2 regions of the Actinokineospora baliensis genome follow, and region 2 is predicted to be linked to the other one. Evidence: riboswitches for the same ligand, from Rfam matches in the RefSeq annotation. Region 2 holds a riboswitch; the other holds the start of a gene.
The links. Region 2 has a riboswitch for glycine ahead of gcvP (aminomethyl-transferring glycine dehydrogenase). Riboswitches for the same ligand answer to the same signal wherever they lie in the genome.
Positions count from the first base shown of each region.

Region 1: another riboswitch for glycine. It lies ahead of gcvT (glycine cleavage system aminomethyltransferase GcvT); the one in region 2 lies ahead of gcvP (aminomethyl-transferring glycine dehydrogenase).

Region 1 is NZ_JAFBCK010000001.1:6,605,532-6,612,605, forward strand. Features, by position in the region: gene JOD54_RS29190 (L-serine ammonia-lyase) at 372-1,745, opposite strand; gene glyA (serine hydroxymethyltransferase) at 1,812-3,092, opposite strand; gene gcvH (glycine cleavage system protein GcvH) at 3,092-3,469, opposite strand; gene gcvT (glycine cleavage system aminomethyltransferase GcvT) at 3,490-4,590, opposite strand; glycine riboswitch at 4,796-4,890, opposite strand; glycine riboswitch at 4,891-4,983, opposite strand; gene JOD54_RS29210 (energy-coupling factor ABC transporter ATP-binding protein) at 5,015-5,803, opposite strand; gene cbiQ (cobalt ECF transporter T component CbiQ) at 5,743-6,420, opposite strand; gene JOD54_RS29220 (PDGLE domain-containing protein) at 6,492-6,839, opposite strand; gene JOD54_RS29225 (energy-coupling factor ABC transporter permease) at 6,836-7,074, opposite strand, start outside.
Region 2 is NZ_JAFBCK010000001.1:6,325,776-6,332,849, reverse strand. Features, by position in the region: gene JOD54_RS28130 (MerR family transcriptional regulator) at 154-723, shown strand; gene JOD54_RS28125 (GNAT family N-acetyltransferase) at 720-1,505, opposite strand; glycine riboswitch at 1,606-1,707, shown strand; gene gcvP (aminomethyl-transferring glycine dehydrogenase) at 1,888-4,761, shown strand; gene JOD54_RS28115 (aldo/keto reductase) at 4,893-5,720, shown strand; gene JOD54_RS28110 (substrate-binding domain-containing protein) at 5,859-7,074, shown strand, end outside.

The sequences.
Region 1 (7,074 bases), 280 kb from region 2:
CCATCGAGCCCACCGCACCACCACGGCCACCGCTCCCAGAAGCAACCCACCCAACCCAGCCCACCGAGCCAACCCCGCCAGCCCAACCACTGGACACTCGGAGCTTCGGTGCCATCCCAGCCGCCCTACCCCGACGCCAGAAGCAACCACTGGACACTCGGAAGTCGCTGGTGCCAACTGCTCGATGAGGTGGACCTGTTTTGTGTGGGGAAGCGGCAGTCGTAGCGTTCCTGCGCGGACAGGGCCACGCTCTTCGGCCCCAGCTTTGCGGTCCTGCCACGGCTGTCGTAGGGGCCCCACGCAAAACAGGTCCACCACATCGAGCCTGCACTCAAATCGCGACCGGGCCCGATGCCGAAGGCGAGGCGACCTCAGCACTCGATGACGTTGAGCGCCAACCCGCCCCGCGCCGTCTCCTTGTACTTCGTGTGCATGTCCGCGCCCGTCTCCCGCATCGTCTTGATGACCTTGTCCAGGTGCACCACATGCGTTCCATCACCGCGCAACGCCATCCGCGAAGCGTTGATCGCCTTCGTCGACCCGACAGCGTTGCGCTCGATGCACGGGATCTGCACCAGACCACCCACCGGGTCGCAGGTCAGGCCCAGGTGGTGTTCCAGGCCGATCTCGGCGGCGTTCTCCACCTGCGCGACCGTCCCGCCCAGGACCGCGGTGAGGCCCGCAGCGGCCATGGCGCAGGCGGAGCCCACTTCGCCCTGGCAGCCCACTTCGGCGCCGGAGATGGAGCCGGTTTCCTTGAGCACCACGCCGATCGCGGCGGCGGTGAGCAGGAAGTCGATCACGCCGTTGTCGTTGGCGGCGGAGAGGAAGCGGGTGTAGTAGTGCAGGACGGCGGGGATGATGCCCGCGGCGCCGTTGGTGGGGGCGGTGACGACCCGGCCGCCGGAGGCGTTCTCCTCGTTGACGGCCAGGGCGAACAGGCTCACCCAGTCCATGACGTAGAGCGGGTCGCCTTCGCCGCTCTCGGAGACGAGCTTGTCGTGCAGGGCCTTGGCGCGGCGCGGGACCTTGAGGCCGCCGGGCAGCACACCGTCCTGCTCGCAGCCGCGGGTGACGCAGTCCTGCATGACCTGCCAGATGTGCATCAGGCCTGCGCGAACCTCGTCCTCGGTGCGCCACACCAGCTCGTTGGCCATCATGACCTGGGCGATGGACTTGCCGGTGACCTCGCAGTGGGTCAGCAGGTCGGCCGCGGTGCGGAACGGGTACGGGACCGGCGTGGTGTCCGCGGAGATGACCGGGCCGTCGGCCGCGGACTCGTCGAGGACGAAACCGCCGCCCACGGAGTAGTAGGTGCGGCTGGCCAGTTCGCCGCCGTCGGCGTCCCAGGCGGCGAAGGTCATGCCGTTGGGGTGCAGCGGCAGGGACTTGCGCCGGTGCATGACGAGGTCGTCGTCTTCGGCGAAGGGGATCTCGTGGGTGCCCAGCAGGCGGATGCGGCCGGACTCGCGGATCGCGGCCACCCGGCCGGGCACCGACTCGGTGTCGACCTCCTCCGGGCGCTCGCCCTCCAGGCCGAGCAGCACGGCCTTGTCGCTGCCGTGGCCGTGGCCGGTGGCCCCCAGCGAGCCGAACAGCTCCGCGCGGACCCTGGCCACCCCGGGCAGCTGCCCGGCTTCGCGCAAGCCCTCGACGAACATCACCGCGGCCCGCATCGGGCCGACGGTGTGCGAGCTCGACGGGCCAATGCCCACGCTGAACATGTCGAAGACGCTGACCGCCACCACTAACCTCCTTGTTCGGCCCCGGGGTCGCGCCGGGTCTCGGCGCGACCCCGGGACGGGCGATCCCTAGCCCAGCTCCGGGTAGAGCGGGCGGCGGCGCACCAGGGTGGCCACGCGCTCGCGCAGCTCGGCCCCGGTCGCCTCGTCGAGCTGCGGCCGCAGCGCGACCGCGATCACGTCGGCGACCTCGGCGAAGTCCTCGGCGTCGAAGCCGCGGGTGGCCAGCGCCGGGGTGCCGATGCGCAGCCCCGAGGTGACCATCGGCGGCCGCGGGTCGAACGGGACCGCGTTGCGGTTGACCGTGATCCCGATCGAGTGCAGCCGGTCCTCGGCCTGCTGGCCGTCGAGCTCGGACTCGACCAGGTCGACCAGCACCAGGTGCACGTCGGTGCCGCCGCTGAGCACCTTGACGCCCGCCGCGGCGCAGTCGGCCGCGGTGAGGCGGTCGGCCAGGATCCGCGCGCCCTCGAGCACCCGGCGCTGCCGCTCGGCGAACTCCTCGGTCGCGGCGACCTTGAACGCCACCGCCTTGGCGGCGATCACGTGCTCGAGCGGGCCGCCCTGCTGGCCGGGGAACACCGCCGAGTTGACCTTCTTGGCCAGCTCCTTGGTGCACAGCACCACCCCGCCGCGCGGACCGCCGAGGGTCTTGTGCGTGGTGGTGGTGACCAGCTGCGCGTGCGGCACCGGGTTCGGGTGCAGCCCGGCGGCGACCAGACCGGCGAAGTGCGCCATGTCGACCATGAGCAGCGCGCCGACCGAGTCGGCGATGCGGCGGAACTCGGCGAAGTCGAGGTGCCGCGGGTAGGCCGACCAGCCTGCCACGATCAGCTTCGGGTTGTGCTCCTTGGCCAGCCGCTCGACCTCGCCCATGTCGACGCGGCCGGTCTCGCGGTCGCTGTGGTAGGCGACCACGTTGTAGAGCTTGCCGGAGAAGTTGATCTTCATCCCGTGCGTCAGGTGCCCGCCGTGCGCCAGGTCCAGGCCGAGGATCGTGTCGCCGGGCTTGAGCACGGCGAACATCGCCGCGGCGTTGGCCGAGGCGCCCGAGTGCGGCTGGACGTTGGCGTGCTCGGCGCCGAAGAGCGCCTTGACCCGGTCGATGGCCAGCTGCTCGACCACGTCGACGTGCTCGCAGCCGCCGTAGTAGCGCTTGCCGGGGTAGCCCTCGGCGTACTTGTTGGTCAGCACCGAGCCCTGCGCCTCGAGCACGCCCACCGGGGCGAAGTTCTCCGAGGCGATCATCTCCAGGGTCGACTGCTGGCGGTGCAGCTCGTCGGCGACCGCGGCGGCGATCTCCGGGTCGACCTCGGCCAGGTGCTGGTTGAACGTGGGTGTGCCCGCCATCAGCCCTCCTTGGTGTGCTCGGCGTACGCGGCGGCGGTGAGCAGCTCCGGCTCGCCGTCGACGCGGAAGCGGAAGAGCCAGCCGTCGCCGAACGGGTCGGTGTTGACCAGCTCGGGGGTGTCCACGACCGCCTCGTTGATCTCCACGACCACCCCGTCGCCCGGGGCGAACAGGTCGGAGACGGACTTGGTCGACTCGATCTCCCCGCACGCCTCGCCGGTGGTCAGGGTGGCGCCCACCTCGGGCAGCTGCACGTACACCACGTCACCGAGGGCGTCGGCGGCGTACTTGGTGACGCCGACGGTGGCCGAGGCCGGATCGGCGAGGTCGACCCACTCGTGGTCGGTGGTGTAGCCGAGGTTCTCCGGGTTGCTCATGGGTTCTCGATCTCCTGGGTTCAGGCTTGACGCTGGTAGAAGGGCAGCTTGACGACCTCGACCGGCGCGCCGGTGCCGCGGATGTCCACGGTGAGCGCGGTACCCGGCTCGCTGACCGCGACCGGCACGTAGGCCATCGCGATCGGGTGGCCGAGCGTCGGCGAGAGCGCGCCGCTGGTGACCGTACCGACCTGGGCGCCGTCCCCGTCGAGCACGGCGTACCCGTGTCGGGGGGCGCGCTTGCCGGACCCGATCAGCCCCACCAGCACCTTGGTCTCGACGTCGGCGTCGCGGCGGCGCTCCAGCGCCTCCTTGCCGACGAACCCGCCGGGCTTGTCGAACTTCACGACCCGGCCGAGACCGGCGTCGAACGGGGTGAACGAGGCGCTGAGCTCGTTGCCGTAGAGCGGCATCCCGGCCTCCAGCCGCAGCGTGTCGCGGCAGGCGAGCCCGGCGGGCAGCAGGCCGTGCTCCTGGCCCACCTCGGTGAGCAGCCGCCACACCTCGGGGGCCTTGGCACCGTCCACATAGACCTCGAAGCCGTCCTCGCCGGTGTAGCCGGTGCGGGCGAGCAGGATGTCGATGCCCGCGATGGCCGACGGGACGCTGGCGTAGTAGGCGAGCGCGTCGAGGTCGGCGTCGGTCACCGAGCCGATGATCGCCGTCGAGGTGGGGCCCTGGACGGCGATCAGCGCCAGCGAGGCGGAGCGGTCGTCGACCTCGACGGCGAACCCGTCGGCGCGCTCGCGCAGCGCGGCGGCCACGGTCGCGGCGTTGGAGGCGTTGGCGACGACCATGTACTTGTCGGCGGCCAGCCGGTAGACGACCAGGTCGTCGAGGACACCGCCCTCGTCGTCGCAGATCATCGTGTAGCGGGCCTTGCCCGGCTTCACCGCCGAGAGCTTGCCGACCAGGGCGAAGTCCAGCGCCTGGGCCGCCTCGGGGCCGGTCAGCTCGATCTCGCCCATGTGGCTGAGGTCGAACAGGCCCGACGCGGTGCGGACCGCCTTGTGCTCAGCCAGCTCGCTGCCGTAGCGCAGGGGCATCGACCAGCCCGCGAAGTCGGTGAACGAGGCACTCAGGGCCTCATGCACCGCGTGCAGCGGGGAGGGTGTGCTCATGGAAGTCGGTTCTCCTTCGGCGCGCCGGGAACAGTGCTGTCCGCAGCGTGGCACGCCGGGCGCGCGTGGTGCAGCGCGACCGGTCGAGCTGTGGATGAGTGTGATGGTTGTGGACAACCCGTGGGCTGTTCGCTGTATTGGGTGCGGGGGACGAGGGTCATGGGAGCTCCTGGGCAGCGCGCCGGGTGGACGATCCCGGCGCTGGAACTCCCCCTCTGTCATGGCACCTGAGAGCTTCGCCGCGAACGCGGCTTGCACCGTGGGTGAGGCGCCGAGATCGCGCCTGCTTTCCAGAGTGGCCTGGTGGGAACGGTAGCTTTACCTGAGAGATTGACGGGGAGTTTGCTCCTTCGGTGCCTCGACCAAGGTCGAGGGCTCTCCCGGTCCCACTCGTGCGGCCCGATATGTGGTTGTGGTCGCGAGACTAGTCGAGGCGGAACCCGAAAGGAAGTTCGAGCCGGTGCTGGGCCAGCAGGGCGGCGTCGGCGAGCAGGTCGCGGGTGCGGCCGTCGGCCACGATCACACCGTCATCGATGAGCACCGCGCGCGGGCACAGCTGCGCGGCGTAGGGCAGGTCGTGGGTGACCATGAGCATCGTGCGGCCCAGGCTGAGCAGCACCTCGGCGAGTTCGCGGCGGGCCCGCGGTTCCAGGTTGGCCGAGGGTTCGTCGAGCACGAGGATGTCCGGGTCGCAGGCCAGCACGGTGGCCAGCGCCACCCGGCGGCGTTGCCCGCCGGACAGGTGCATGGGTGAGCGCTCGGCGTGCTCGGCCATGCCGACGTCGTCGAGGGCGCGCTTGACCCGGGCGTCGAGTTCGGCCCCGCGCAACCCGAAGTTCGCGGGGCCGAAAGCGACGTCTTCACCGACCGTGGGCATGAACAGCTGGTCGTCTGGATCCTGAAAGACGATGCCGACCCGGCGGCGGACCTCTTTCGCATTCTGTTTATTGACCGGCAGTCCGGCGACCTCGACCTTGCCCTGTCCGGTCAGCACGCCATTGAGGTGCAGCACCAAGGTGGTCTTGCCGGCGCCGTTGGGGCCCAGGACCGCGACCCTCTCCCCCGGCTCCACCCGGAGGTTCACGCCGAAGAGGGCTTGGTGGCCGTCGGGGTAGGCGTAGGCGAGGCGTTCGACCAAGAGCGCGGGCGGTGTCACAGGGCCATGCCTAGCACGACGGCGGCCAGAGCCGTCGGCATGAGTCCCACGAGCCATGCCGTGCGCCCAGCGGGCCGTCCCTGGTCGGGCATGGAGCCGTTCCAGCCGCGCGACACCATGGCGAGGTGCACGCGCTCCCCGCGCTCGTAACTACGGATGAACAAGGTGCCGATGCCGCGCGCTGTCGCCCCCACCTGCCACAGGAAGCGGGGATCGTGGCCCCGGCAGATGCGCGCGATCCGCATGCGACGGGCTTCGGCGGCGATGACGTCCAAGTAGCGCAACATAAGAGTGGCGATGGTGACGACCATCTTCGGTACCCGCAGCCGCTGCAGACCGACGATCAGCTCCCCCGGCATCGTGGTGGCAGCCAGCGTAAGAGAGATCAGAACGCCGAGGGTTCCCTTGACGAGGATGTTCCAGCCGGACAGTAGGCCGTGCTCGGACAGCGTTAGGCCCAACACGTAGACCGTAGGACCACCTGCGACGAACGGAAACACGAGCGCGAGAACCACGAAAGGCAACTCGATCAGTGCGCGCTTGGCCAGCCACCCGGGTGGGATCCGCGCGAACACCCAAACTCCGGCCAAGAGGGCCAAGTAGAGCCCGAACGCCCAGAATCTGTCCCTAGGAGTCGTGACGACACACAACGCCCCCGCAACCGCCGCGACCATCTTGACCTGCGGTGGAAGTCGGTGCACCGGTGAGTCACCAGGCCGGTACAGCGGGTGCGAGTGCCCCCCGCTCACTTGGTGGGGCGCCTGCGCAGCACCCAGAACAGCCCACCGGCGACAACAACGGTCAGCACGACGCCGATCACACCCGCCAGTCCGGTGGTGCCTTCACCACCGTCGACGGCGTAGTCAGCCAGCGGGCTCCCCGCGAGCTGGTGGTCCTTTGCGTTCTGCGCGATGCAGCTGCCCTGCAACTGCTCGCCCTCCGCGGTCTCCACGACCTCGCAGCCCTTGAGTGTGGCGTGGTCGAGCCCGTCCGGGTTCGAATCGGCCAGGTAGGACACAGCGCCCGCCAGGACGAGGGCCACGAGGAGGAACCCGAGCAGGAACGACAGGTTGCGGGTCTTCGTGCTCGTCATGCCGAGGTCCCTTCACGCACTTCCAGGGGGCGGCTGGTGCCGCGCAGCAGGTACACCAGGTCCGGCCGGACGGCGGCGACCGCGCCCACGGTGAGCGCGGTGATGACGCCCTCGCCGATGCCGATGAGGCAGTGCACGCCCACCACCGTCGCGGTGACCCCACCGAGGCTGAACGCCGGGTCTCCCCCGATGGCGAACTCGAGCACGAAGCCGAGCGAGGCGATCACGGTGTTCA
Region 2 (7,074 bases):
CAGACGAGCGAAACACTCCGGGCCGGGGCGCGAGCACCACCGCACCGACCACCGCCGGACCGGGTGTGCGCCGCTCGACCGAGGCGTTCCGCAGGGTGGAACGGGCGGTCTCGTTCGCCGGCCACATCGGTGGCCGGACGAGGGGAGGCAGGCGTGTTCGAGGAAGGTCCCGCTGGGGCTGACTCCGTCTTCGGCGGCGAGCAGGGCGAACTGTTCCCGGACGCCTCGCTGCCCGACGAGCTCGTCGGCTACCGCGGTCCCGCCGCGTGCCAGATCGCGGGCATCACCTACCGGCAGCTCGACTACTGGGCCCGCACCGGCCTGGTCGTGCCGACCGTGCGCAGCGCGCAGGGCTCGGGGTCGCAGCGGCTCTACTCGTTCAAGGACGTGCTCGTCCTCAAGGTCGTCAAGCGGCTGCTCGACACCGGTGTGTCCCTGCAGAACATCCGGGTCGCGGTCGACCACCTGCGCAGGCGCGGCGTGCGCGACCTGGCCAGGATCACCCTCTTCAGCGATGGCACCACGGTCTACGAGTGCACCTCGCCGGAGGAGGTCGTCGACCTGCTGCAGGGCGGCCAGGGCGTGTTCGGCATCGCCGTCAGCGGCGCCATCCGGGAGATCAGCGGCACCATCCACGAGTTCCCGGCCGAGCGCGCGGACGGCGTCGAGGTGCCGGTGGACGACGAGCTCACCCAGCGCAGGAAGGCCCGCAACGCGGGCTAGCCCCGGGGCACTGTGTACGGGGTTGTCAGCGCGATCGCGGTGAAGCCGACCCGCTCCAGGATGGGGCGGCTCGTCGGCAGCGCGTCCACCTGCAGGTAGCGCACCCCTCGCTGCTCAGCGCGGCGTGCCCGGTGGCTCACCAGCGCCCGGTAGATCCCGCGGCCGCGCCACGCCTCGACGGTCCCGCCGCCCCAGAGGCCCGCGAACTCGGTGCCCGGGTAGTAGTCCGTGCGGGCGGCGCTGACCGGTTCGTCACCCGCCACGGCGAGGACGACGTCCATGAGCCCCGCCGCCAGCCCGACGCGCATCCGCCTGCCGAGCCCGCTGTGGTCGCCGCCGAAGGCGAGGTCGTGCACCAGCACCGCGCGGTCGATGTCCGCGTCGTCGGCCACCTCGACCAGCCGCACCCCCGCAGGCGGTTCGAAGTGCGGTACCGCCGCGGCCTCGGCGACCATCACCGACTCGACCCCGTCCGCGACCAGCCCGGCCGCGGTCAGCCGGGCACCCAGGTCAGCGGGGGTGTCGTGGTGGTGCAGCTTCCACTCGGCGTGGCCCTCGACCGTGCGCAGCCACGCGACGGTGTCCGCGATCACCTGGTCGGCCGTCGCCTCGTCGAGTGAGGACCAGACGACGCCAGACCACCCGTCCGGCCCCACCCCGAGGTGCCTGGTCAGCTGGTCGGTGCGCTCGGCGGTGGCCGCGCCGCCTGAAGGGGGCAGGTCACGGCGCAGCTGCGCGTCGTAGGCCGCGCGAACGGCCGCGGTGTCCAAGGTGGAGCCCATACCGGGCAGTCGACCGGTAGCCGCACCCGGTCCGCAATCGAATTGCACCCTGCCGGACGAGAAACGCACCCTGGACGGGTTAGACTCGTCAACGCGTCGCTGAACCCGTGCGGGAGAGTCCGTCCGGTCCACCAGACCGGCACGGCGCCGAAGGAGCAAATCCTCCCCGGAACCTCTCAGGCAAACGGACCGTGCGGGTGAGACGCCTCTGGAAAGCGGGCGAGCCGGCACGACCGGGGAGCCCCGCCGAAGGTGCAAGTCGCGTCCCGGGCAGGGGCGCGGTGAAGCTCTCAGGCGCCTTCGGGCACGGACAGAGGGGGAGGGCCACACGGGCGGACCGCCCGTGCCAGGCCCGACCCCCCTGCACGCCCGAGGAGCCACTTTGACGACCGACCGGATCCCGCTCGCCGCGCTCGAGCACGGCACCCCGTTCGCCGACCGCCACGTCGGTCCCCGCCCCGCCGAGCTGTCCAGGATCCTCGACGTCGTCGGCGTGGGGTCGCTGGAGGAGCTCGCCGAGCACGCCGTGCCGGAGTCCATCCGCGAGGGCGACCTGGCCATTGACCTGCCCGCACCGGCCACCGAGGTGCAGGCGCTGGCCGAGCTGCGCGAGCTGGCCGCGAGCAACCGGACGCTGACCCAGATGATCGGCCTGGGCTACTACGGCACGCACACCCCGCCGGTGATCCGGCGCAACGTGCTGGAGAGCCCCGCCTGGTACACCGCCTACACCCCGTACCAGCCGGAGATCAGCCAGGGCCGCCTGGAGGCGCTGCTCAACTTCCAGACCATGGTCGCCGACCTGGCGGGCCTGCCCACCGCCAACGCCTCCATGCTCGACGAGTCCACCGCGGCCGCCGAGGCGATGACGCTGCTGCGCCGCGCGGGCCGCTCCAAGTCCAACCGGTTCGTCGTCGACGCCGACACCTTCCCGCAGACCATCGCGGTGATCGAGACCCGCGCCGAGCCGCTGGGCATCGAGGTCGTCGTGCACGACCTGGCCGAGGGCCTGCCGGTCGACGACTTCTTCGGCGTCCTGCTGTCCTACCCGGGCGCCTCCGGCTCGGTGCGCGACTTCGCCGAGCTCATCCGCACCGCGCACGGCCGCGACGCCAAGGTCGCCGTCACCGCCGACCTGCTCGCGCTGACCCTGCTGCAGGCGCCCGGCGAGATCGGTGCCGACGTCGTCGTGGGCACCACGCAGCGGTTCGGCGTGCCGATGGGCTTCGGCGGGCCGCACGCGGGCTACATGGCCGTCGGCAAGGGCCTCGAGCGCCAGCTGCCCGGCCGCCTGGTCGGGGTCAGCACCGACGCCGACGGGCAGCCCGCCTACCGGCTCGCGCTGCAGACCCGCGAGCAGCACATCCGCCGCGAGAAGGCGACCTCCAACATCTGCACCGCCCAGGTGCTGCTGGCCGTGGTCGCCTCGATGTACGGGGTCTACCACGGCCCCGACGGCCTGCGCGCCATCGCGACCCGCACCCACCGGCTGGCCGCGGTGCTGGCCGAGGGCCTGCGCCGCGGCGGCGTCGAGGTCGTCGAGACGGCGTTCTTCGACACCGTGTCCGCCCGCGTGCCCGGCCGCGCCGCCGAGATCGTCTCCGCCGCCAGGGGCCTGGGGGTCAACCTGCGCCTGGCCGACGCCGACACCGTCGGCATCGCCGCCGACGAGACCACCACCCGCGCGCACCTGGACCTGGTGTGGAAGGCGTTCGGGGTCAGCGCCGACGTCGACGCGCTCGACGCCGACACCCCGGACGCGCTGCCCGCCGACCTGGTCCGCACCAGCGAGTTCATGACCCACCTGGTGTTCTCCACGCACCGCTCCGAGACCGCGCTGCTGCGCTACCTGCGCGCCCTGTCGGACAAGGACGTCGCGCTCGACCGCAGCATGATCCCGCTGGGCTCGTGCACGATGAAGCTCAACGCGACCGCGGAGATGGAGCCGATCACCTGGCCCGCCTTCGCCGACCTGCACCCGTTCGCGCCGGTCGAGGACGCCAAGGGCATCCTGACCATCATCTCCGACCTGGAGGACTGGCTGGCGAAGCTGACCGGCTACGACGCGGTCAGCCTCCAGCCCAACGCGGGCAGCCAGGGCGAGTTCGCCGGTCTGCTGGCGATCCGCGCCTACCACCGGTCCCAGGGCCACGGTGAGCGCGACATCTGCCTGATCCCGTCCAGCGCGCACGGCACCAACGCCGCCAGCGCCGTCATGGCCGGTATGCGCGTGGTCGTCGTCGCCTGCGACGACAACGGCAACATCGACCTGGGTGACCTGCGCAAGAAGGTCGCCGAGCACAGCGCCGACCTCGCCGCGATCATGATCACCTACCCGTCCACGCACGGCGTGTACGAGGACACCGTGCGCGAGGTCTGCGGCCTGGTGCACGACGCGGGCGGTCAGGTCTACGTCGACGGCGCGAACCTCAACGCGCTCATCGGCCTGGCCCGCTACGGCAAGTTCGGCTCGGACGTCTCGCACCTCAACCTGCACAAGACGTTCTGCATCCCGCACGGCGGCGGCGGCCCCGGTGTCGGCCCGATCGGCGTGCGCGCGCACCTGGCGCCGTTCCTGCCCAACCACCCGCTGCAGCCCACCGCGGGCCCCGCGACCGGTGTCGGCCCGATCAGCGCCGCGCCGTGGGGCAGCGCGTCGATCCTGCCGATCTCGTGGGCGTACGTGCGGATGATGGGCGCCGACGGCCTGCGCCGGGCGACGCTGACCGCGGTCGCCTCGGCCAACTACATCGCCCGCCGCCTCGACGAGCACTTCCCGGTCCTCTACACCGGCGCGGGCGGCTTCGTCGCCCACGAGTGCATCCTGGACCTGCGGCCGATGACCAAGGCCACCGGCATCACCGTCGACGACGTGGCCAAGCGCCTCGCCGACTACGGCCTGCACGCCCCGACGATGTCCTTCCCGGTCGCGGGCACGCTCATGGTCGAGCCGACCGAGAGCGAGGACCTCGCCGAGATCGACCGGTTCTGCGCCGCGATGATCGCCATCAAGCACGAGGTCGACCGGGTCGCCGCGGGCGAGTGGCCGCTGGCGGACAACCCGCTGTCCAACGCCCCGCACACCGCGGCGTCGATCACCGGTGAGTGGGACCACCCGTACAGCCGGGAGGTCGCGGTGTTCCCGGCCGGGCACGGCGCGCCCAAGATCTGGCCGCCGGTGCGCCGCATCGACGGCGCCAAGGGCGACCGGAACCTGGTCTGCTCCTGCCCGCCGCTGGACGCCTACAGCAGCTGAGCGCGGTTTGTCGAGGGTGGCCCGCCGAGTGGTTTCTCGGTGGGCCACCCCCGTTGCGGCCTGGGAAGATGGCGGGCGCCCGCGGTGTTGGGCGAAGTGTCACCCCGCAACCCCAGAACGGTAGGAACTCCATGCCGAACGTCCCAGCCGTCGCGCTCCACGACGGCACCACCATCCCGCAGGTCGGCTTCGGGGTGTGGCAGGTGCCCGACGACGTCGTCGGCGCCGCGGTCAGCACGGCCCTGGAAGCCGGCTACCGCGCCATCGACACCGCGGCCGCGTACCGCAACGAGACCGGCACCGGCCGGGCGATCGCCGAGTCCGGTCTGCCGCGCGAGGAGATCCACGTCACCACGAAGCTCTGGAACACCGACCAGGGCTACGACGCGACGCTGCGCGCCTTCGACGCCAGCCTCGAGCGGCTCGGCCTCGACCAGGTCGACCTGTACCTGATCCACTGGCCGACGCCCTCGCGCGACACCTACGTCGACACCTGGCGGGCGTTCGAGAAGATCCGCGCCGACGGCCGGGCCCGCTCGATCGGCGTGTCCAACTTCCACGTCCCGCACCTGCGCAGGCTCTTCGACGAGACCGACGTGGTGCCGGTGCTCAACCAGATCGAGCTGCACCCGAACCTGCCGCAGACCGAGCTGCGCGCCTTCCACGCCGAGCACGGCATCGCGACCGAGGCGTGGAGCCCGCTCGCCTCCGGCCAGCTGCTGTCGGACCCGGTGATCGCCGGTCTCGCCGACAAGCACGGCAAGACCCCGGCGCAGGTGATCCTGCGCTGGCACGTGCAGCTGGGCAACGTGGTGATCCCCAAGTCGGTCACCCCGGAGCGGATCCGCGCCAACGTCGACGTCTTCGACTTCGCGCTCGACGGCGACGACCTGATCTCGTTGGCGGGCCTGGAGAACGGGCAGCGCACCGGGCCGGACCCCGAGCAGTTCAACGGGTAACGGTGAAAAACATCCCGAGTCACTCGGGTTGACGCATTCAGTTCCCCTAATAGAGTGCATTGCGCCTGGCGCGGACACGGACCGGCATATCCGTCGCGCGGAAAGGACGTGATGTCACGACATCGGGGGCGCAAGAGAGTGAGTCTGGGGCTGGCCGCCCTCGGTCTGGTCTCCCTGCTGGTGCTGGGGTGGGCGGGCTGGGGGTGGGTCAGCGCCAAGATCGACCAGGCGGCCGCGCGGGAACAGGGCTGCCCGGCCGGACCGGAGGTGCTGCGGGTCGCGGTGACCCCGTCGGCCGAGCGGCCGGTCCGGGAGGCCGCCAAGCGGTGGAACGCGGGACCGACCGTGGTCGACGAGCACTGCGTGCGGGTCAACGTGAGCTCGGCCGAATCCCCGGTCGCCCTCGCCGGTCTGGTGGGGGAGTGGAACACCCGCGAACTCGGCGACCGCCCGGACGCGTGGCTGCCGGAGTCCTCGCTGTGGACCGACCGGTTGGCCGCGACCGACGACGCGTTGCTCGCCGCGGCGCCGGAACCCGTCGCCAGCAGCCCGGTCGTGCTCGCCGCGCCGGAACCCGCCGCCCGGTTGCTCACCGGCGCCGCCCGGTTCCGCTGGGCCGAGTTGGCCGCGCTGACCTCCGACACCAGCGGCTGGGCCCGTTTCGGTGAACCGGATTGGGGCAGGCTCACCGTCGCGCTGCCCGCGCCGCTGACCAACACGGCCAGCGCGCTCGCCGTGCAGAGCACCCTGGTCGGCGTCGCGCAGGAAAGCCCGGTGACGCAGAACGTGCTCGCCAAACCCGCGGTCAGCGCCGCGCTCGCCGCGCTGGCGCAGGCGCAACCGGCCGACGTGCCGGACAGCACCAGGTCCGCGTTGGCCGCGCTCGGCGAGAACCCGCTGATGGTCGACGCACTCTACGGCGCTGTGGCCGCCCTGGAGGTGGACCTGTTCCGCCGCAACCTCGGCGACGACGGCCGCCCGGCGGCCAAGCGACCGCTGTGGGAGGTCGTCGCCGACGGACCCACCCCGGTCGCCGACTTCCCGTTCGTGGCGCTGACCGGGCCCGAGGTGGGTCCGGTGCGCACCGAGGCCGCCGAGCGGTTCCGCCGCTTCCTGCAAGAACCCGCGCAGCAGCGGGAGTTCTCCGCCGCGGGCCTGCGCGGGCTGGGCGCGCCGGAGCGGCCCACCGCCGCGATGGGCATGACCTGGGCCGAGATCGTCCCGGGGTTCGCCAGGTCCGACCCGAACACCACCCAGCGGATCGCCACCACCTGGGCGAACGCCGTCGAGGGCGGCGGCATCGTGACGATCATGGTGGACGTCTCGCGGACCATGGGCACCGACGGCGGTGACG